Regions from separate parts of the Vibrio sp. 03_296 genome, predicted to be linked through region 1. Evidence: predicted binding sites of a transcription regulator. Region 1 holds the regulator's gene; each other region holds the start of a gene.
What was found. The regulator PurR, encoded in region 1, represses purine synthesis genes. The targets are predictions, from matches to a motif close to TNANGNAAACGTTTNCNTNA.
Positions count from the first base shown of each region.

Region 2: pckA (phosphoenolpyruvate carboxykinase (ATP)) is a predicted target of PurR. The motif match lies at 1,395-1,414, and genes of this name have one in related genera.
Region 3: CIK04_RS02365 (NCS2 family permease) is a predicted target of PurR. The motif match lies at 1,600-1,619, and genes of this name have one in related genera.
Region 4: purT (formate-dependent phosphoribosylglycinamide formyltransferase) is a predicted target of PurR. The motif match lies at 2,608-2,627, and genes of this name have one in related genera.

Region 1 covers NZ_NPKW01000157.1:28,351-34,094, forward strand. Annotated here, with positions in the region: gene CIK04_RS21600 (alpha/beta fold hydrolase) at 1-2, shown strand, start outside; gene CIK04_RS21605 (DUF2007 domain-containing protein) at 48-356, opposite strand; gene CIK04_RS21610 (TVP38/TMEM64 family protein) at 370-1,047, opposite strand; gene CIK04_RS21615 (TfoX/Sxy family DNA transformation protein) at 1,172-1,765, opposite strand; cyclic di-GMP riboswitch class I at 1,881-1,969, opposite strand; gene purR (HTH-type transcriptional repressor PurR) at 2,167-3,171, opposite strand; gene torD (molecular chaperone TorD) at 3,482-4,129, opposite strand; gene torR (two-component system response regulator TorR) at 4,365-5,078, shown strand; gene elyC (envelope biogenesis factor ElyC) at 5,159-5,744, opposite strand, start outside.
Region 2 covers NZ_NPKW01000058.1:5,785-11,528, forward strand. Annotated here, with positions in the region: gene pckA (phosphoenolpyruvate carboxykinase (ATP)) at 1-1,223, opposite strand, end outside; gene hslO (Hsp33 family molecular chaperone HslO) at 1,558-2,433, opposite strand; gene hslR (ribosome-associated heat shock protein Hsp15) at 2,465-2,851, opposite strand; gene gspC (type II secretion system protein GspC) at 3,236-4,111, shown strand; gene gspD (type II secretion system secretin GspD) at 4,148-5,744, shown strand, end outside.
Region 3 covers NZ_NPKW01000029.1:55,270-61,013, forward strand. Annotated here, with positions in the region: gene tet(34) (oxytetracycline resistance phosphoribosyltransferase domain-containing protein Tet(34)) at 1-145, opposite strand, end outside; gene CIK04_RS02365 (NCS2 family permease) at 290-1,579, opposite strand; gene CIK04_RS02370 (aminoacyl-histidine dipeptidase) at 2,587-4,059, shown strand; gene CIK04_RS02375 (DUF3332 domain-containing protein) at 4,116-4,655, opposite strand; gene CIK04_RS02380 (succinylglutamate desuccinylase/aspartoacylase family protein) at 4,973-5,744, shown strand, end outside.
Region 4 covers NZ_NPKW01000088.1:431-6,174, reverse strand. Annotated here, with positions in the region: gene CIK04_RS11375 (J domain-containing protein) at 1-975, shown strand, start outside; gene CIK04_RS11370 (hypothetical protein) at 1,132-1,314, shown strand; gene cdd (cytidine deaminase) at 1,674-2,561, shown strand; gene purT (formate-dependent phosphoribosylglycinamide formyltransferase) at 2,692-3,867, shown strand; gene CIK04_RS11355 (thiopurine S-methyltransferase) at 3,920-4,573, opposite strand; gene CIK04_RS11350 (phosphoribosylglycinamide formyltransferase) at 4,863-5,639, shown strand; gene ihfA (integration host factor subunit alpha) at 5,721-5,744, opposite strand, start outside.

The DNA of each region.
Region 1 (5,744 bases):
AATAAAACATGAGGAAGGCTAGTGCCTTCCTCTGTCAATTGCGCTCATTACTCAAGTACTTGCCCACAATGCCAGCAAGCTCCAAATTGACCTTCTATTTCTTCTCCGCACTGTGGGCATAGCCAATTTTGATGCGCTACTTGCTGCTCACGATAGCTGGCTAATATCGCTTTAGCAAAATCGACTTTCTCAGGTTCCAATAGCCAAATGTATGGATTGGTATCCTCAGTTGCTGGTAACTCACCTCTCAAGCCAAATAAACCCTCACCTCGAACCTCACATTGTACCGCTTCATTCATCAGTAATTGGCACACGATATGCGCTTCTATAGGCGTGTTGGCGGTGAATATCTTCATAAGTGAATTCCTTTTATGAAGAGAGTTGAGGTCTAAATTTACTCATGATCCATTTTACAGCGATAGGAAAGACACCCAATAACGCAAATGAGGCTAATACTGTCGGTGAAAGTATCCCCGACAACGAGTTGATGTCGGCCAATTGTGTCCCCGCATTTAGGTAGACAGCCGTACCAGGTAGCATGCCTATCTGGCTAGTAAGATAGTAACGACCAATGGAAATTGGTGTTAAACCCATTAGCAAATTAATCAGGAAAAATGGGAAGACAGGGATCAAGCGTAATGAAAATAGATAAAAGGCGCCATCCTTTTCAACGCCTTGGTTGATCGCGCTAAGTTTGTCTCCAAAACGTGCCTGCACCCAATCTTTTAGCAGGTAGCGACTACTCAAAAATGCGATGGTTGCCCCAATGGTGCTGGCAAACGAGACAAGAAGTAGGCTATACCAAAAACCAAACAGAGCAGCGCCTAATAGCGTGACGACGGTAGCTCCAGGAACTGAAAAGGCGGTAAGACCAACGTAAATGACAAAATAGCTTATTGAAGCAAACAGAAATTTTTCTTCAATAAAACTGTTCAGGGCAAGTTGTTGTGCTTTAGCGTTGTCGAGTGTGAGGTATTGACTAAAATTAACCGCCAATAAAATAATGGTCGCGATAAGCAAGATTCCGAATACGAGTTTTTTGTTCATTCAATTTTTCTCCAGATAGCTTGGTTATCAGACCTGATTGAGACAGAAAATCTTTCAAACGATATAAAAAAACCACATCATTTTGATGTGGTTTTAATCTATAAGAAATAATAAACGTGCTTGCCTACAAAGACAATTTATTCACTAATTCGTCTCGACGTTGCTGAGGAATCACACTCCAGTGCGTACCATTGATGGCTCCCTCTAACGCCCAAAGCAGCTCTAAGCTCACGGCACCACTGTGGGTGTTTTTAATCGCTTCGTACGCACGAACCGCGCCTTGAGACTCCAACTGCTCGACTGTTTCAATTCCCGCCTTTTTAAGCATTCGTTCGGTGGCTAAACGCAGGTTAGGTAGGTCTTTTAATCGTTCAGGTTTTGCTGTTGCTTGCAGTTGTTTATCATTATTAGCACTGGCCAATGCACGTTTGGCTAAAGCGAGTAGTGCATTTTGGTCTTGCCATAGCGCGTCTGAAATCGCGTAGTACTTAGTGACAACAGGAAACCCACGCTTAGTATAAACGTATGGTTTGAGCCCTTGCTTTTCAAAAAGTAATGTTGATTTTTGATCTGCGCGAATATGAAGCTGGTCTTTCACCACAAGTGCGAACATGGTCTCATCTGCAAAAAGGCCGAATCCGCCAAACATTGAGCGAGATTTTATCGCACCAAGTTGCTCAAAAAGCTTCATTGAATCTTTGAGTATCGGTTTATCCATGATGTGTTATCTCGGTGTAATTACTATTACGCCACCAAATCAGGTCCGAGAGATTAGCAAACCAATGCAAATACAATGTCATTAATGGGTAAACTTGTTGTTATGCATTTTTGCCATCGGTAACCCCGCTACCTACCAAAAAACGTCTGGTTTAGGCCGGAGGCTTTGCGTCCCACTTTTTCAAATGGTTTGCCCTGTGCGTGACACTAGAAGGATACGATTTCTATTGGAGTAACATCACATTTTCAAATAAAAAATGTGACATTGGTTCAGATAATAGTTGCAGTTAAGTGAATGAATGCTCGTTTTTAAGAACTTAACAGAATTTGACTTAACAAATCACTTACTAAGAATGAAAAAAAAAGCATCCAGATTTGGATGCTTTAGAATATTAGTCTTAACTAATTGATTTTTTTAACGGTATCACGAACCACTAACTCGGGATGCATTTCAAACACGCGTTTGTCATGCTCTTTGTCCTTAATACGTTCGAGAAGGATCTCAAATGCATTTTTACCAACACGGCGTTTTGGCTGGTGGATGGTTGTTAGCGGTGGTGAGAAGTATTCCGCCAACTCAATATTATCGTAGCCGATCACAGAGATGTCTTCAGGAATGCGAAGGCCTGACTGTTGAAGGCGGCTCATCAAACCCAGTGCCATGGTGTCGTTGAAGCAGAAGACCGCCGTTGGGCGATCTTGCCACGACGCGATCTTGTCAGCAGCCATCACAGCCGTATCACATTCAAAGTTTCCTTCAAGGATCCACTCGTTGTTAACGGCAATATTAGCTTCCTTCATCGCGCGTTTAAAGCCTTGGATGCGCTCTTGGCACGCGGCTTTTTCAAAGTGACCACTTAAACACGCAATTTTTGTATGACCATTTTCAATCAAGTACTTAGTGGCCAAGTAGCCACCTTCCTCTGAGTTATCGATAATTTTATCGGCTTGTGAGCTGATTGGACCCCAGTCCATAATCACTTTAGGAATATCTGCATGCTTATCAAGCATTTCGCGTAGTTCTTCAGTGAGGTCTGAACACATCACCAAAATGCCATCTACGCGTTTTTCCGCAAGCATACGAATGTAATCACGTTGCTTCTCGTAGATACCGCCCGTATTACAAAGAATTAGCGTATAACCTTGGCGGTAACAGTAGCTTTCTACGCCATCAATCACTTCAGAAAAGAACAAATTGGTAGATTGAGTGACCAGCATACCAATAGTACGAGTGGTGTTGCACTTTAGGCTACGCGCTACTGCGCTAGGCGCGTAGTTGAGCTCGTCAACCGCTTTCATGACTTTTTCTTGAGTGGCTTCTGCAACAAAACGCGTTTTGTTGATTACGTGCGACACTGTGGTCGTGGATACTCCAGCGAGACGCGCGACATCTTTAATTGTGGCCATAGGTATTGTCCTGTCTAAGGTTGCATTTTGAATCTACGATTCTTTGTTGCAACACAGTTTGCTACCTTTCTCCGAATTCGCTTTGTAAGGAAGACACACTAGAAAAGCAGCAGCTTAGCTTTAAATAAACACAAAAACCGCTGTATTTCAGCGGTTTGCATTAAAATCATATTTTATCGATTGCGGTCTCAATTTTAGACTGAGACGGCAAGAGTGGCAACCTACTCAAACAGCGAAATGTGTATCCGTGTTCACACTTTAGTGGTTAAAGTGTAACCGAGTGTTTGCTCTATTGATAAGGGCGTAATTATTATCCAACTAAATAGTCGCTGTCCAGCATACAAAACGCAACAAGTAGTTTTATTGCGCTGTTATAGAAGCCAAACTCATCATATTGTGCTGCTCGTTGAGAGAAGGTAGGTAACCAAGAGAGCAACATTTCTTGAATAAATGTGTTTTGCTCGATGAAAGCATCTTCCATGTGGCGATCTTGTTCAAACTCATTTGAGCGAATGATGAGGTTGCCAAGAAAGTCGAGCATGATCGCTAAGTGATCGGCCGGTTCATTTAGTTGTTGATTGACCTGCACACCATGTTTTTTTAGCCAAGCATCCATTTTTTGTGCCGGCTCGCCATTGAGTAGGCCATCTTTTGTAAGGTAAATTGATGCGTATGGCAGCGCGCCATGTTTTGCGGTTTTCAAAAATAGGTCACAAAAATCTGCCGCTAATTCCAATTGCGCATCTTGACGGTCAACAAGACGATTGAGTGCGTCGACAAAGGCGTTAACGGATGGTCGCAGAGCATCGTTTTCAGCCAATCCCGTTAAAAACGCTCTAATTTCCATGCTTTGATATTTATCGAGTTCTTCCTGAGTCAGTTCTTTGGCAAATAAGCTGGAAAGCCACCAATATATTTCCGCACGTTTTTCATTAAAGGCTTTTATCTCTTGCATCATTTATCGCTCCTAAATCAATCTCCTATAAGTGTAACCAAAAAAAATGAATAACAATAACGCCTATTGTTAAGAAAAATATAAATATATTTGAGCTTGTTAATGGTCTGATATTAAGCTTGTTTTGAATCAATAAAAATCAAGATACTTGCATTTCAAACGAAGTATGACTAGAAATGTTACTAGTTATGAATAGAATGTCTGCCCGTGTAGACAGAAATGACATGAAGTGGTGTAAATGAGCTATCACGTATTAGTCGTAGAAGATGATGTAGTGACTCGCAGTAAACTTGCGGGTTATTTTCAAAAAGAAGGTTACACAGTAAGTGAAGCGGAAAGTGGTGCCGAGATGCGTCATATTTTGCAAAATAGCTGCGTTGATTTGGTGATGTTAGACATTAACTTACCAGGTGAAGACGGCTTGATGCTGACCCGTGAACTACGCAGCCAATCGGACATTGGCATTATTTTGGTAACCGGACGCACGGATAGCATAGATAGAATTGTTGGTTTGGAGATGGGGGCAGACGACTACGTCACCAAACCATTTGAGTTACGTGAACTGCTGGTTCGAGTGAAAAACTTGTTGTGGCGGATTTCGCTTGCGCGCAGTGGTGGTTCAAAACATCAAGATGCGGAAAACGAAGACCATATTGTCCGTTTTGGCGACTGGACCTTCGATATTCATCGTCGAGCGTTGAGCCACAATGGTGAGCCAGTGAAGTTGACCAAGGCAGAATATGAGCTGCTGGTGGCGCTTTCGTCTTATCCAAATCAGGTATTAAGCCGTGAACGCATTCTCAACATGATTAGCCATCGTGTTGACGCGCCAAACGACAGAACGATTGATGTTTTGATTCGTCGCATGAGAGCAAAAATGGAGTTTGATCCTAAAAACCCACAAATTTTTGTGACCGTACACGGTGAAGGCTACATGTTTGCAGGCGACTAGGCGTGGCTTAGAAAGCCAAAATTAACAAACAAAAAAAGAGCGGATTAAGCTCTTTTTTTGTTTCTGCAGATCATGATTCATCATTTTGATGCGCGATTCTCTGCCATGATTTGTTCGTCAGTAAGGAGCAAATCTCGCATGCCTTGCCATAGCTGGCCGAGGGTTTCATACCAGTAGCGCTCTGTTTGCTCAAGGTAGATGGCTTTAGGGGCATATCTGTCCCAAGCTTGAGAGATGTTCTTTTGCGCAAGGTAGTTTGTTGGCGCGGGTAACGGCGTTATGCCAGCGTCATGAAACTCTTTCATTGCACGTGCCATGTGACTGGCTGAAGTGACCAAAACCAGCTGTTTTTGACGCACAAATGCCGCTGCTTGTCGCGCTTCTTCCCAAGTATCTTTGGCATCTTCAAGAAGAATAATGTCTGATTTCGCGACACCCAGAGCCAAAGCCACGTTTGCCATCATGCGAGCATGGCTGGTTTCTGAGCCGCCCGCATAGCCAGACAGAATCAACTTTGAGCCCGGATACATCTTTAAAATACGAATTCCTTCCGTCAAACGCATCAACGAAGCACGGCTTAACTCAGACGTAGGGGGGATTTGATCATCCACCACATGGCCATTGCCCAATACCATGACGTAATCGACGGTTTGTACTTCGGGTAGA
Region 2 (5,744 bases), on a different contig from region 1:
GCAGAGAAGGTGGGTGTTGGTTCAGTAATACCGCGCTCAGTACCGGCTAACTTCGCAGTAAAACCAGAGAGGAAGTGATACTTCGTCTGTTCTGGAGTCAGTTTAGACACGGGAGGCAACACGCCAAACGCATCGGCAGAAAGGAAGATCACTTTGTTCGCATGACCGCCTTTTGATACTGGCTTAACGATGTTTTCAATATGATGGATTGGGTAAGAAACGCGAGTATTTTCGGTTTTTGAACCATCATCAAAGTTGATCGAGCCGTCATTGCGAACGGTCACGTTTTCTAGCAGTGCATCGCGGCGGATGGCATTGTAAATATCAGGCTCAGCTTCTTTAGACAGCTTGATGGTTTTCGCGTAACAACCACCTTCGAAGTTAAACACGCCGTCGTCATCCCAGCCGTGCTCGTCATCGCCAATCAGTGCGCGTTTTGGATCGGTCGACAGCGTCGTTTTACCAGTACCAGATAGACCGAAGAAGATCGCCACATCACCTTCTTTGCCCATGTTGGCAGAACAGTGCATCGACGCAATGCCTTTAAGAGGCAGGAAGTAGTTCATCATCGCGAACATGCCTTTCTTCATCTCACCGCCGTACCAAGTACCGCCGATCAACTGCATGCGCTCAGTTAGGTTAAACACCGTGAAGTTTTCAGAGTTCAGACCGTGCTCTTTCCACTTTTGGTTTGTGCATTTTGCACCATTCATCACCACGAAATCAGGCTCAAAGCTGGCCAATTCTTCTTCGGTTGGACGAATGAACATATTCTTAACGAAATGCGCTTGCCACGCCACTTCGGTGATGACTCGAATGCTAAGACGGGTGTCAGGGTTAGCACCACAATAACCATCAATGACAAAAACGCGCTTGCCAGAAAGCTGGTTAGTGACCAGTTGTTTTAGGTCATTCCACACTTCTTGTGTGATTGGCTTGTTATCGTTTTTTACCGCATCAGTGGTCCACCACATATGTTCTTCGGTGGTGGCATCCTTCACAATGTATTTGTCTTTTGGTGAGCGGCCAGTGAAGATGCCTGTGTCTACAGCCACCGCGCCGAGCTCTGTCACTACGCCTTTTTCGTAGCCTTCGAGATCAGCTCGAGTCTCTTCTGCAAACAGTATTTCGTAACTTGGGTTGCGTACAACCTCTTTTACGTTGCGAAGACCATGCTTGGTTAGATCAATTGATGCAGCCTTTGTATGTTCCATAACGGTCATAGGTGCTCCTTATAGGATTTTTGTAGGGATTTTGTAAGAATTTATTAATTTTTTCTGCTCACCATGCTAACAACGGGTGGGGGAGAAAACAGGGATATAGTTCAAAAATTGCCCTTAATTTTCCTATGGTTTTAGGTGTCCCGTCACATATTGGCTGAGATAGTTTATCGCGCACGCAAACCTTTGCGCTAGATCAAAAGAATTATTAATTGCCAAAAATTAAGGGGTTATTTAATTACGTATAAACCCATGTTTTATCGGGTTTTGATCACAAAAAGGCCAGCATAAGCTGGCCTTTTGATGGGTAAATTACGTGCTTGGTAAAGCGGGTAAATTAATGCAGCGTTTTTGGCTCCGATGCTGCCTCTTCGTACAGCTTGTTGACGTCAGATTCATCAAACGAATAAGTCGTGCCGCAGTAATCACAATGTAAAGAAACGGATCCATCAGACGCCAAAATGTCATAAATTTCATTTTTGTCGACGGTCACGATCGCCGCGCCACTGCGTTCACGTGAACAACCACAACGGAACTCGACATTTTGTGGTTCAAACAAGCGCACTTGCTCTTGATTGTAGAGACGGTAAAGCAGCTCGTTTGCTGGTAGCGTGAACAGCTCTTCATTTTTTACCGTATTGGTCAATTGCTCCAGATGCTCGAAATCATTTTCTGAACCAGTGCCGTCAGGCACCACTTGAATCAGCATACCCGCTGCGTGTGCCTTGCCTTCGTGCTCGCCCGTGCGGATCCAGATGCGAGTTTTCAACTGCTCAGAGCGTTCAAAATAGCCTTCCAGAACTTGCTCAAGGTTGTCACCTTCTAGGCCTACAATACCTTGGTAACGCTCGCCTTTTTTCGGTTCGATGGTGATGACCATATAACCTTTGCCCATCATGTCGTGTAGGGTTGCGTCGTCGGCAATATGGCCTTCCCAGCGAGCCACACCACGAATTTTCTGCTCATTGTCACCATTGATCACGGCCAGTGAAACAGGGCCATCGCCTTGTAGCTGAATGGTGATAGAGCCTTCAAACTTTAAAGTTGCAGTCAGAAGAGTGGTAGAAACCAATAGCTCACCAAGCAGTTTTTGTAGGGCTGCCGGATAATCCTTGCTAGAAATAATTCGCTGATACGCTTCATCCAGTTGTACCAACTCGCCACGTACTGAAAGATCTTCAAATAAGTAGCGATTCAAAACATTGCTTGCCATTTAGCGATTCCTCGTAGGTATTTTCCGGCTTTTACTGGTGTTTAAATTTGATAATGTCGCGGCGCTGCTTTTTATCTGGGCGGCGGTCTGGACTTGGGTTATGCGCGTTGAGTTTACGTTGCATTGCTTGTGCTTCGCGCTTTGCTTGGCTCTCTTGCGTTTCGCTATAGAGCGTCTGTGCTTCTGGTGCGCCACGTCGCTGGGTGGATAGCTTTTCTATCACAACCGTTTTTTCTTCATTGCCTTGGCGAAGTTTCAATACCGCGCCTACTTCGACAATCTTACTGGGCTTTGCACGTTGGCCATTATAGTGGACTTTACCGCCATCGACCATATCGCGAGCGATTGAACGGGTTTTGTAAAATCTTGCAGCCCACAGCCATTTATCGAGCCTAACGGCTTCATTTGGGGAACTCATGGTCACTTTTACTCTCTAATCACTGCTGTGAATGATTGAATCTTGCACTTTACAATGGTGACTTACCGCAAATTTTTCAAGGCAGTTGGCAAAATCGTAATCAGAGAGGCGTGTCACAAGCAAGCTGTGATATAGTGCAAAGCTCTGTGTCGAATCGAGATTTATCGACGCAACAACAGCATAACGTGCTGTTTTAGGAGAGCATTTTTCCACCTTGATCAGGAAAAGTGCGAGCGATTTTCTTCAGTCGAATAAAGAAAGATAGATCGCAGTGCGTTCAAGCAAAGAAAGCGAAAGCGCAAAATTTAAACAGTGAAAGGAACCGATTGAGTGAAACCATCAGAGCTGAGTGCCGGATTGGCCAATAGCCCATTGCTGACGCGGATGATTGCCAACAACGGCATGATTCAGAGTCGAGCGAGTGCTTTATTAGCTGGCGTGCTGGTGGCTTTGACAGGCTGGACTTTAGGACAAGTCGTCTGGCTAACACAAGAGAGCAATACGCAGATCGTCGCTTGGCGACCTGCACCGCAGCAAAACGCACAAGGTAAGCAAGGTGAGCGATTAAACCTTGCTGATCTGCAAGCCATCAACTTGTTTGGTGTTTACAACGAGAATAAACCTAAGCCTGTTGTCAGCCAACCGGTGGTGCAAGACGCGCCTAAAACGCGGCTAAATTTGGTGTTAGTTGGGGCGGTGGCGAGCAGCAATCCTCAAACCAGCTTGGCCGTTATCGCCAACCGTGGTCAGCAAGCAACCTACGGGGTTGGGGAAGAAATCGAAGGCACTCGCGCTAAGTTAAAAGCGGTTCTGGTCGATCGTGTGATCATCGATAATGAAGGGCGTGACGAGACCCTGATGCTTGAAGGCGTGGAATACAAGAAATTGTCTGAATCTGCTCCGCGTGTCATTCCGTCATCGACGATCGCTAAGAATAACCCGCCAGATACGGATGAACAGCTAGCGCAAATTCGAGAAGAAATTACCGCCGATCCGCAGAAGATTTTCCAATACGTGCGTTTGTCTCAAGTGAAGCAAGAAGACAAAGTGATTGGTTATCGCGTGAGTCCGGGAAAAAGCCCACAACTGTTTGAAGCCGTTGGGTTACAAGATGGGGATATTGCCGTGCAGTTAAATGGCAACGATCTCACCGACCCAGCCGCCATGGGCAAAATTTTTAATGCTGTTTCAGAGCTCACCGAGTTGAACCTCACGGTGGAACGAGACGGACAGCAGCATGATATTTACATCCAGTTTTAACACTTAGGCTCAAAGCGTAAGTTCAGGGAGATAAACGTGAAACATTGGTTTAGCAAAAGCGCTTGGCTACTCGCAGGTACCTTAGCCTGCTCAAGCGGCGTGCTGGCAAACGAGTTTAGTGCAAGCTTTAAAGGCACCGATATTCAAGAGTTCATCAATATTGTCGGTCGAAACTTAGAAAAGACCATCATTGTCGACCCTTCGGTGCGAGGCAAAATTGATGTACGCAGCTACGACGTATTAAATGAAGAGCAGTACTACAGCTTTTTCCTAAACGTACTTGAAGTGTATGGCTACGCGGTGGTTGAAATGGAAAATGGCGTACTGAAAGTCGTCAAATCCAAAGATTCCAAAACCTCAGCCATTCCCGTGGTCAGTGATGACACCGTGAAGGGCGACAATGTCATTACACGCGTGGTTGCGGTGCGTAATGTCTCTGTGCGAGAGCTGTCTCCTTTGCTACGCCAACTGATTGATAATGCGGGCGCTGGTAACGTGGTGCACTATGATCCGGCCAATATCATCTTGATCACGGGCCGTGCAGCGGTAGTGAATCGTTTGGCAGAAATCATCAAACGCGTGGACCAAGCGGGCGATACGGAAATCGAAGTGGTAGAGCTAGGTAATGCGTCGGCGGCGGAAATGGTCCGTATTGTTGATGCGCTAAACCGCACTACTGATGCGAAAAACACCCCAGAATTTTTACAGCCCAAATTGGTGGCTGATGAGCGCACCAATTCGATTTTGATTTCGGGTGACCCTAAAGTTCGTGATCGCTTGAAGCGTTTGATTCGCCAACTCGATGTGGAAATGGCGAGCAAAGGCAACAACCGTGTTGTTTACCTCAAATACGCCAAAGCGGAAGATTTGGTTGATGTGCTTAAAGGGGTCTCTGATAACCTGCAAGCAGAGAAAAACTCTGGTCAAAAGGGCGCGTCTTCACAGCGCAACGATGTAGTGATCGCCGCTCACCAAGGCACCAACTCGCTGGTACTGACCGCGCCACCCGATATTATGTTGGCGTTGCAAGATGTGATTACTCAGTTAGATATTCGCCGCGCACAAGTACTGATTGAAGCATTGATTGTCGAAATGGCAGAGGGCGATGGTGTGAACTTGGGTGTGCAATGGGGTAACTTGGAAACGGGTGCTGTCATCCAATATAGCAATACCGGTACGCCAATTGGCAAAGTGATGGTTGGCCTGGAAGAGGCAAAAGATAAAACAGTAACAGACAGTCGTTGGAATAGTGATACTGGCAAGTATGAACCATATTCACGTACAGAAGCTGGAGACTATTCCACCCTTGCTGCAGCACTCGCTGGTGTAAACGGTGCGGCAATGAGCCTTGTTATGGGGGACTGGACAGCCCTGATCAGCGCAGTTTCGAGTGATTCCAACTCCAATATCCTGTCTTCACCAAGTATTACCGTGATGGACAATGGTGAAGCGTCTTTCATTGTTGGCGAAGAAGTTCCTGTCATTACCGGTTCAACCGCGGGCTCGAACAACGATAACCCGTTCCAAACCGTCGATCGTAAAGAAGTGGGCATCAAGCTTAAAGTGGTACCACAAATTAACGAAGGCGACTCGGTTCAGCTTAATATCGAACAAGAAGTATCTAACGTTTTGG
Region 3 (5,744 bases), on a different contig from region 1:
CACGAGCCAGAATAGCTCCAGGAACCAAGCCACCACGGCTCACTGCCCAAATGCCTTTCCACTGGTCTGCTGGCATCTGTTTTTCAGCAAGTTGACGGCAGTAAGTTTGCATGGCATCCCAGGTAATAACGAATTTGTTGCTCATTGTAATAACCTAATTATTTGAAAAATCTATTGTCCCAAACAGACAACAGGCTCTCATAAAGATGAGAGCCCGAAACGTAACAGAAAGTTTGGGTATCGAGCTGCGCAAACGATTATTCTACCGGAACGCAACTCTAAAAGCTATTTAAGCCACCAGATACTTGATGATAAAAATAGCCGACATAATCCAGACACTGAGTGAAACATCACGCCCTTTTCCGCTGAACAATTTGATGGCAGCATACGCGATAAAACCTAAAGAAATCCCTTCTGCAATCGAGAATGTCAGTGGCATCAGTAAGCATGTCACAACAACAGGAGCCGCCTCGGTTAAGTCGCGCCAATCAATGCTAACAAGACCTGAAAGCATCAAAATTGCCACGTAAAACAAAGCACCTGCCGTTGCGTACGCGGGAATCATGCCAGCCAGTGGCGAAAAGAACAGTGCCAATAGGAATAGCACACCCACGACAACCGCAGTTAAACCTGTACGGCCACCAGCCGCCACACCAGAGACACTTTCGATGTAAGACGTTGTGTTTGACGTACCTAGTAGCGCACCTACAGAAGTCGCTGTTGAGTCAGCCAGCAGTGCTTTATTCAAACGTGGCAGTTTGCCATCTTTCTCAATCAGGTTCGCTTTGGTTGCAACACCCACGAGCGTGCCCGCCGTGTCGAACAAGTCAACGAACAAGAAAGCAAACACCACTGAAATCATGCCAACTTCAAATACCGCAGAGAAGTCCAGTTGCATGAACGTAGGCGCAATACTTGGTGGGGTTGACATCACACCCGCCCATTGGACATCACCAAACACCAAACCAAGTGCCGTCACTGCCAAGATCGCAATCATTACTGCCCCTTTAACACCACGGTGAACAAGTGCAATAGTCAAAAAGAAACCAAATGCAGCGAGAGCCGGTGCGAGAGAAGTGATATCGCCAAGAGAAACAAACGTCGCTGGGTTATCAACAACGATACCTGCATTTTTCAGTGCAATGAACGCAAGGAACAAGCCGATACCCGCAGAGATCCCCGTTCTCAAAGAGAGCGGAATCGAGTTGATGATCCACTCACGAATTTTGAAGATGCTCAACAGGATAAAAAGCACACCCGAAACAAATACGGCCGCCAATGCGACTTGCCAGGTATACCCCATTCCAAGAACAACCGCGTAGGTAAAGAAGGCATTTAAGCCCATGCCTGGCGCCTGTGCGATTGGGTAGTTGGCAAGTAGACCCATGATGAAGCAGCCAATTGCTGCGGCAAGACAGGTAGCAACAAAAACGGCACCACGGTCCATTCCCGCATCAGCTAGAATCGCTGGGTTAACAAAAATGATGTAAGCCATCGTCAAGAAGGTAGTAATACCTGCAATGATCTCAGTGCGCACATTTGTGCCATGTTCGCTGAGTTTAAATAGCCTTTCGAGCATGATCGAATCCTGTAAAGGTAAAAAGTAAACGGTTGCGTAATCGATTGGCTGCAGATTATAAAGTTATCAAATAACAAATTCCAGATAGATTTTTCACTCTAATAAAGATTTCTCGCTGGATTATGAAACCATTTCAGCAAGAAAAATTAGCCGCTATTATTTTTCCTTTAAGAAACAACCAGAAAAAACAGGGACTTTAGAAGATAAACTGAAGAATAAATCGACAATGTCGTAAACTTACATGGAATAACGAGGAAAAATTGCAAAGTTTACATGCAAGAAATGCGGCGGATTCGATTGGTTTCGGAAGTGAGGTCTGTTCTCGTATCACTAATATTGAGAAAACAAAAAAACGCCACTCAATTTGAGTGGCGGTAGAATCATGTCAGTTCGATTACTGAAAGAAAATTCCAATTTAGGGGTGAACAAATCGTTCGGGGTCACATGCACTTGGTTAGCGTACGTTACTTGTAACCAAAGCTTGTTGGGTATGCAAAGTTGCGGGTGTAAACAGAGTTGTTTGTCCAAAACATTGCAGATGCTAAACCTTTCATAACTATCACCTTATTAAATCAATTAAACATGTTTGATTTCTCGGTTCCTTGGAGGCGATAAACGGACTCATCCTTTGAGCATTTTTTCTTCGCTTTAGAAGTTGGTTACAAATATACCACCAAGAAATTTTATTACAATACTTTTGGTGATTAAAATCACATAAATTTCATTTAATGATCTAAATCAAATAAATTTGGTAATTAAATTACAGAATTATCAAACTCAAAATAGGTTAAGTTACAGAACATAACCAACCAATTGAGTAAGCGCTGACAGCGATGTTCACATTCTGTGACAGTGCACTTGTAAACAGCCAGTGACTGACACTACTCGGCTCTGCTTGCAAGTGATATCCTTGCTCACAACTTATAATCTGCTGAACCCACAACCATCTAATCTACTGGGCTAACAGCAGTGCCATCATCCGGCAAACCTAGAAAAAGGAGTCATCTGTGTCTGAGTTCCATTCTGAAATCAGTACCTTATCACCTGCTCCACTTTGGCAGTTTTTTGATAAGATTTGTTCTATCCCACACCCATCAAAGCATGAAGAAGCACTTGCTCAATACATCGTCAACTGGGCGGCAGAGCAAGGTCTAGACGTTCGTCGCGATCCAACCGGCAATGTGTTTATTAAAAAGCCTGCGACACCTGGCATGGAAAACAAAAAGGGTGTTGTTCTTCAAGCGCACATCGACATGGTGCCTCAAAAAAACGAAGACACTCAACACGACTTCACCACTGACCCTATTCGTCCATACATTGACGGTGAGTGGGTAACCGCAGAAGGTACGACGCTCGGAGCGGATAATGGAATTGGCATGGCTTCCTGCCTTGCGGTGTTGGCCTCAACAGAGATCAAGCATGGTCCAATTGAAGTTCTGCTAACCATTGATGAAGAAGCCGGCATGACGGGCGCTTTCGGTTTGGAAGCTGGCTGGCTAGAAGGCGACATTCTTCTCAATACCGATTCAGAGCAAGAGGGTGAAGTCTACATGGGCTGCGCAGGCGGTATCGACGGCGCGATGACGTTTGATATTCAACGCGAAGCGGTTCCTGCAGGCTTTATTACTCGTCAGTTAACGCTAAAAGGCTTAAAAGGCGGCCACTCAGGTTGTGACATCCACACTGGCCGTGGTAATGCAAACAAACTGATGGCACGTTTCCTTGCCGGCCACGCACAAGAATTGGATCTGCGCTTGGTGGAATTCCGCGGTGGTAGCCTGCGTAATGCGATTCCTCGTGAAGCCTTCGTCAAAGTGGCGCTGCCTGCAGAAAACCAAGATAAGCTTGCTCAACTGTTTGACTATTACACTGAACTTCTAAAAGCCGAACTCGGTAAAGTGGAAACCAATATTGTCACGTTTAACCAAGCGGTCGATGTGGAAGCGGGTGTATTGACCAATGCTGATCAACAACGCTTTGTCGCTGCGTTAAATGCTTGTCCAAACGGTGTCATTCGCATGAGCGATGAGATTGAAGGTGTGGTTGAAACGTCGCTTAACGTGGGTGTTATCACCACTGAAGAGAACAAAATCACCGTATTGTGCTTGATCCGATCACTGATCGACTCAGGTCGCAGCCAAGTGGAAAGCATGCTGACATCAGTCGCAGAACTGGCTGGCGCACACATTGTGTTCTCTGGCGCTTACCCTGGTTGGAAACCGGATGCTGATTCTGAAATCATGGCGATCTTCCGTGATATGTACGAAGGCATTTACGGTCACAAACCGAACATCATGGTCATTCACGCGGGTCTAGAATGCGGCCTATTCAAGAAACCATACCCTGACATGGACATGGTGTCATTTGGCCCAACGATTAAGTTCCCGCACTCTCCAGATGAGAAAGTGAAGATTGACACAGTACAACTTTACTGGGATCAAATGGTGGCGTTACTGGAAGCGATTCCTGAAAAGGCATAACACGAGAAAAACAAAGGGCGCGAAACTCGCGCCCTTTCTGTATCGTTCGCTATCCATTAAGCACGATTTTGTGCGTAAGCCGCTAGCTCATCCATTGACGTTTGTGCAACCACTTCACCATCAATGTAGTACGTCACGAAATCACCTTCACGTACACCCGTTAATGTCGCTTTTTCACCATTGTTGTAGGTGATATCCATTTGAACGGTATTTTCGTCGATCTGCTGCATCATACCTTGCTCAATGATACGGTTGTTCGTTAACGGCGCAATCGGTGCAGTTGTTAGTGACTTGTCTAGTTGGTGGTTTACATCAATGTAAGTGTCCATCTTAGTGTCAAAGATGTGTGGCTTGCCGTTTAGCGGGTTTTTACCCGTCCAGAATTCCAGTGAGTTAAATACAATGTAGTCTGCTGCAATCGCCACACCGTATACTGGCGCCAACAACATGTTTAGACCACCACGAGCGTAACGGTTGTCTACAGCTTTTAAGTTGAAGCCCATAACGTAACCCGTTACTGCGTTGCTGCCTACACAGCCAGACAATGCCATTGCTGCTACAGATAATGCCACGACTTTAGTGATCGTCTTTTTCATATTTACCTCGAATGTAATTTGGAGAACAGGAATTGGGGGCGCATATTAGCGCAGATAAAAACCATCCTCAAAGTAGGAAAATTCTGTGTTGCCAACGCGATCTCAAAATCAAGACTCCTTACATAACAAGGTTATATAGTAAAACAAGACACATTGAGCGATTAAATTTCAACCAACCAAAATTAACAACCTATCGACAAAAATCAGAGAAAAGTCAGTGAACGATTAGCGATTTTTATCGTAATCTTAATAAGGTCGAATGGTTTCACCTTAGCTGCGTTGTTAGAGTCAGTGGAACAGCAAATACAGGAAGTAGTATGGTTCGTATCAAGAAAAACAAAGTGTTCGAGATCTTAGGACACAAAATCCCCCCCGCACAACGGTTAGAGATAGAGCTCGATGCGGCGCAGCTTTACACCCACTCTCCTCTTTCGATCCCGATTGAAATCATCAATGGACGCAATGCTGGCCCTGTACTGATGATCAATGCTGCAATACATGGTGATGAACTCAATGGCGTTGAGATTGTCAGGCAACTGATTAACAGCCTCGATCCTAACCAAATCAAAGGCACCGTTATTGCCGTTCCAATCGTGAATGTGTTTGGCTTTATTCATAAATCCCGCTACCTGCCGGACAGACGTGATCTCAACCGCTGTTTTCCCGGTAGTGAAAAAGGTGCACTGGCTTCACGCATGGCACATACCTTCTTTAGTAATGTGGCCCTAAGAGCCGACTATATTCTTGATCTTCACACCGGAGCCATCCATCGAACCAATTTGCCTCAAATCCGTGCCAATTTGAGTAATCCAGAAACGTTGAGAATAGCCAAAGCCTTCGGCGCACCGGTTATCATCGATTCCGCTCTTAGAGATGGTTCCATTCGCTCCGAAGCTGAAAAGTGCGATATTCCCGTACTAACCTATGAAGCTGGCGAAGCGCTCAGATTTGATCCTCTCTCCATTAGTGCCGGGGTGCTCGGTGTTAAACGCGTGATGCAAGCCATTGGCATGCTCCGAGCCAGTCGAAAAAAATTGCCTCAACCTGTCATTGCTAAATCAACCAGTTGGGTACGAGCATCAGGAAACG
Region 4 (5,744 bases), on a different contig from region 1:
CTTTCTTTTGGCTCTCATGCGGAAAGTACACAGGAGTTAACAGCAAAAGCCAATCAGCAAGATCCCAAGGCACAATATCAGCTCGCGGTTCAACTCGAACAGCACCAAGATGACACGGCTTCTGTCGATGCTTTCTATTGGTACCAACAATCGGCTGAGTTAGGGTACGAGCCTGCCCAGTTTAAACTCGCACAAGCTTTAGAAAGCGGCATAGGGACGCAAGTCAATATTAAAAGCGCCGCAAATTGGTACCTCCACTCGGCACTTCAAGGTAATCAAGCTGCCCTACTGCGTTTGGGTAATCTCTATGAACAGCACGGCAATGAATTTAGCAATCTTGAACTTGCTCAGCAGTGGTTTGGTATTGCGGCAAAAACCAATCCGCAAGCCGATCAAGAATACAATCGCATACTTGAACTTAAATTCAACCAGTTGCGTGCTAAGCAAGTCTCTGCGATATCGCAGCTCGATAACGCTTTGGCAGAACCCGTTGACGAGCATTCGCTCACATCAAACCAAACCAATTTCTCGCAAAAAAACCGTGCTTCTGTAGTCAGTGATTGGATCCCTATTGCTCTCTTGCTCACCGTTATTCTTGTAGCCGTCTCTTTAGCGCGCACAATACGAAAACGTCGACTCACTCAGCAAATAGACCACGACTTAACACTAGAAAAGGAACTGAAAAGTCAGCAGTTCAGTAACAAGCAGTTAAAACGCCAGTTAGAAAAAGTCTTTAACGAGTACAAAAAGCTGCAGAATCAACAAAAAAATCATAAGGTAGCGCTGGCTTGCGCGATGTTTGGTTACCTGCCAAGTAACATTCCTGACGAAAAGTCGATCAAAATTCGCTTCCGCCAGCTTTCGAAACTCTACCACCCAGATGCCAGGGGTAGTGAAGAGGAAATGAAGCGTCTAAACGGAGCATTAAAAGTACTATTACAGAATGTTACAAATAAGCAACATAACAATTGTTGATATATCAATCAAAACACGAAACACCCATACAATCTACTCTCGCAATCGATTACGCTCTCAAATTTTATTTACAGACATTTAACACCCATAGAAAAGTTATGGCATAATAGCGCCGCAAAATAACACCTAACCAAGACTCTAGGTGGGGAGAACGAGATGTTTACAATTGAAGGCACCTGCGATTGGTGCAAAAAGCCAAGAATGCTGACTAGACATGACTATCTTGATGGCAAATGCCATCATGCATGTCAAGAATGCAATGACATTGCGAAAATTGATGTGCGCTTGTTTAACATTGGTGAACAACAGATGCGTGATCGTCAAATGTTAAGTTCATAGTGTCAGCTAGCCGCACTTTATCGTAAATAAAAAATCAATAAGCTTGGATAACCACTCTAGGAATGAATCAAGCGTCAATGGATGATTTCGATACCCTCTCTTTGCAGAGGGTATTTTTTATCGTCAGTGCCAGCTTCCCCTTCGCTTCTTCTACCCATTTTTCTCCTCAAACAGACAGACCTTCGCATAACGAGAAATATTCAACTATCTTTCTGAAGCATTGTGCAATCGAATACATTTGTGACATCACTCTAATAATGCAACATAAACCATCGTTACATTACTTATAGTGACAAAGATCACTGAAGAGTTTTCGTTCTTGCATAGAATAACCTTCCATGCAATTACAAGGATTCACCATGAAGAGTCGCTTTGAGAACGCGCTGGCAAGCGCACCAGAATCACTTTCACGCCATCTAGCGCCTATCATTTTGGCTGCTGACTTTGATGCTTCCCTTTCAACAGTTCAGTTTGATGAGTTACTCAAGCAAACAGGGATGACCGATAACCAACTGCGCGTTGCGCTGCTTCCCTTTGCTGCCGCCTACTCTTACGCGCCCATCTCTGAGTTTTATGTTGGCGCGATCGTTCGTGGCCTATCTGGTACTCTTTATTTTGGCGCTAATATGGAGTTTGATGGAGTCCAACTTGGACAAACAGTTCATGCTGAACAATCGGCGATCAGCCATGCATGGATGAAAGGCGAGCAAGGTCTTTCAGACATCACCATTAATTTCAGCCCTTGTGGCCACTGCCGTCAATTCATGAATGAATTATCCAGTGCCAAAGAGCTTAAGATTCAATTGCCAGAGCGCGAAGAAAAGAAACTACACGACTATCTGCCAGATTCATTTGGCCCTTCAGATTTGGGCATCGAATCCGCATTAATGAGCCAAGTCCATCATGGTTTCACCACTGAAGATGATGATGCCTTAATGCAACGTGCGGTTGAAGCGATGAACCGCAGTCATGCACCTTATACACACAACTTGAGTGGCGTGGCATTGCAAACGGAAAGTGGACGAGTTTATCTGGGTGCATACGCCGAAAACGCCGCTTTCAACCCAAGCCTTCCACCACTGCAAGTGGCTTTAATTCAGTTGCTTCTAGCAGGCGAGAGATTTGAAAATATTCAATCGGCGGCGCTTGTTGAAAGCCATAAAGGCAAAATTAGCCACTTAGCATGCACTCAGTCAACACTGGAAGCCTTAAAACCCGACATTCCAGTGAGTTATCTCAGCCTATAGCGATATCTCGTCAGCCCTACTTTACGTAGGGCTTTCTTTAAAACCACAAAGCAAACGTTTGCTTTGTGGGTCAAATTGAGTATGATCGGCGGCAATTTTATTCTCTCTGATTACTTTTAAAGGAAGCACTATGTTCGGTACCGCGACTCGCGAAAGCGCCACACGCGTATTACTTTTAGGCTCTGGTGAACTCGGTAAAGAGGTGGCAATCGAATGCCAACGTCTTGGTCTGGAAGTGATTGCCTGTGATCGTTACCCTGATGCACCCGCGATGCAAGTAGCACACCGCAGTTATGTTTTCGACATGTTAGATGCAAGCGAGTTAGAAAAAGTTATCGCCGTAGAACAACCTGCGTTTGTGGTTCCGGAGATCGAGGCCATCGCAACAGACAAGTTGGTAGAACTTGAGGAACAAGGCTTAAACGTGGTTCCTAGTGCAAAAGCAACCAAACTTACGATGAACCGTGAAGGGATTCGTCGTTTAGCTGCAGAAGAGCTTGGCCTCACTACCTCACCCTATCGCTTTGCAGATAACTATCAGCAATTTGTCGAAGCCGTTGAAGCGGTGTCGATTCCTTGCGTTGTAAAACCCGTGATGAGTTCTTCTGGCAAAGGACAAAGCGTGATTAAATCTCCAGCCGACATTGAGAAAGCATGGCAATACGCTCAAGAAGGCGGTCGCACAGGCGCTGGACGAGTGATTGTTGAAGGCTTTATCGACTTCGATTATGAGATCACTCTTCTTACCGTCCGCGCGGTTGATGGCGTGCATTTCTGTGCACCAATTGGCCATCGACAAGAAGATGGGGATTATCGTGAATCGTGGCAACCACAAAAAATGTCTGAAAATGCTATCAAAGCCGCAGAATACACCGCCGAGCAGGTCGTCAATGCGTTAGGCGGCTACGGTCTTTTCGGTGTAGAACTTTTCGTCAAAGGTGACAAGGTGATCTTCAACGAAGTCTCCCCTCGCCCGCACGATACTGGGCTAGTAACGCTCATCTCTCAAGAAATGTCTGAATTTGCTCTCCACGTTCGCGCATTTACTGGCATGCCAGTCAACAAGATTACCCAATACGGCCCTTGCGCGTCAGCGGTGATTTTAGGCAATGGTCAGTCAGAGAACATTCGCTTTGACGGGATGTCTGACGCTCTTGAACAACCGCAAACCCAGTTACGTCTTTTTGGCAAACCCGATATTAATGGTCGTCGTCGTTTAGGCGTGGTGTTGACACGTCGTTCTAGCACTGAAAAAGCAGTGGATGCGGCAATAGAAAGTGCCAAGAAAATCAAAGTAATTTACTGAATATCGTTTTTCGGTTCAGCCGATTAAAAAGGGTAGCTCACGCTACCCTCTGTTATTTGTCGCTTTCAATAACGTAGACTTCTTCGCTAAAGCGACTTAAGCCTTGTTTTGCAATTTTGGGATGATGTTCATCCGCAATGTCTTGATGCAAACGTGTCACACGCATGCCCGAAAATAAGTGTTCTATCTCTTTTTGAGCCACCGAAAACGGAGGGCCAGACATCTCTTGCTGAGGGTAATCTAAACTCACCAGTAAAATACGCCCGCCAGGATTTAATAGACCACGAATGCGTTGTACATACTCCACTCGCATCTCTTTTGGCAACGCGATCAGTGCAGCACGGTCGTATATCAAATCTGCTTTACTGAGCGGAGCGGTGAAAAAATCCCCCGCGTAAATAGCCAACTCATCAAACTGATAGAGCTCATGTTGGTCGGAAATCGGAATCACCGTCGGAGTGTAGAAGTGCTCTGCAAAAAATGACCGCACAGCAATCAAACTAAGTTCAGCGCCTTCAACGTGATCATGTTTTGTGGCTAACCACGCAAGATCTTCTGTTTTGCCACAAAGTGGAACCAAAACCGTTTCTTCTCGCTTCGGCGCCAATGCAGACCAAAAACGGGTCAACAGTGGGTTAACGTCTTCCAAATGGAAGCCAATCTGATTGCTGGCCCATTTGTTGTGCCAAAATTCTGCATCTATCATCGTGATTTGTATCTTTCTTTTGAACTGACCTGCGCCATAGCCTAACCAATAATTAACATTGAAAACAGTGAAAAGTGGTTTTCGTTCATATTTCGTTAATCCTAGAAATGTAGAGTGTATGACTGAAATCGGAGGATTATGCAGTGTGTGACACTGCGCACATAAGAGAAACATATACACTTATCTTGATTGTTTCCTGACAGTGCGCCCCCATAACTTAAGTAACTTGACTGTGTTTTAGACCTTTTAACTCCCCGTTTACTAAAACAACGCAAGTTAAGGAGAGTGAATGAGCTTATTTCTTCGTACTACCGCATTGATGCTTTTGGTACTAAGCCGTGCACCTGCGTTTGCAGCCATTCCCACCGCGCCATCGAACCAAGAAAAACAGCGCGAAACCAGCCAAAATGAAGTGTGCTCAAAACTGTTTAAACACAGCTTGAGCGGTTTATACGGCATTCAATCCACTGATACGCGACCACTTCAACCCTACACTGATTTCGACGTGCTTTATAGCAAAGCACATCAAGCGCAATTTGAGCTCGAGACCATCGTAAAGAGCACGGCGCTGTTGACGGATACTCAGCCCTATTTTGCTGGTGTGAAGTCACAACAACGTGCAAAACAAAAAATTGCCTTGGAACTTAATCATCAACCAGAGCGTATTACTGACCTCGCTAGGGCAACCATTGTGGCCGATGACGTGGCTAGCCTTGTTAGTGCCTACGAGGCTTTAGATCGAGAAACACGCATCGTAAAGGTGAAAAACCGCTTTAAGAGCCCAGGTGAGTCTGGATATCGCGACCTCAACCTGTTGGTGCAACTACCAAAGACTAACTTAGTTGCAGAAGTCCAATTGCATCTAAAAGCCATTGCAGATGTGAAAAGTGGCCCTGAACACGATTTATATCAGCAAATTCAAATGATGGAGAGACAAGCGGCAAGTGAAACGCGTTCACTGAATGATGTCGAGTTGGCGACCATTAAACGACTAAGAAGCCACTCGAAAGATCTTTACCAACAAGCGTGGCAACCTTATTTAACCACACACTTGGAAGCGGCTTAAGCGCTTAAGCAAATAAGCAAGTTAGATACCGAAGATAAACGAAGACCACGCAATGCGTGGTCTTTCAGTGTTCAGATTCAATTACTTTTTAAGATTTTCGACGCG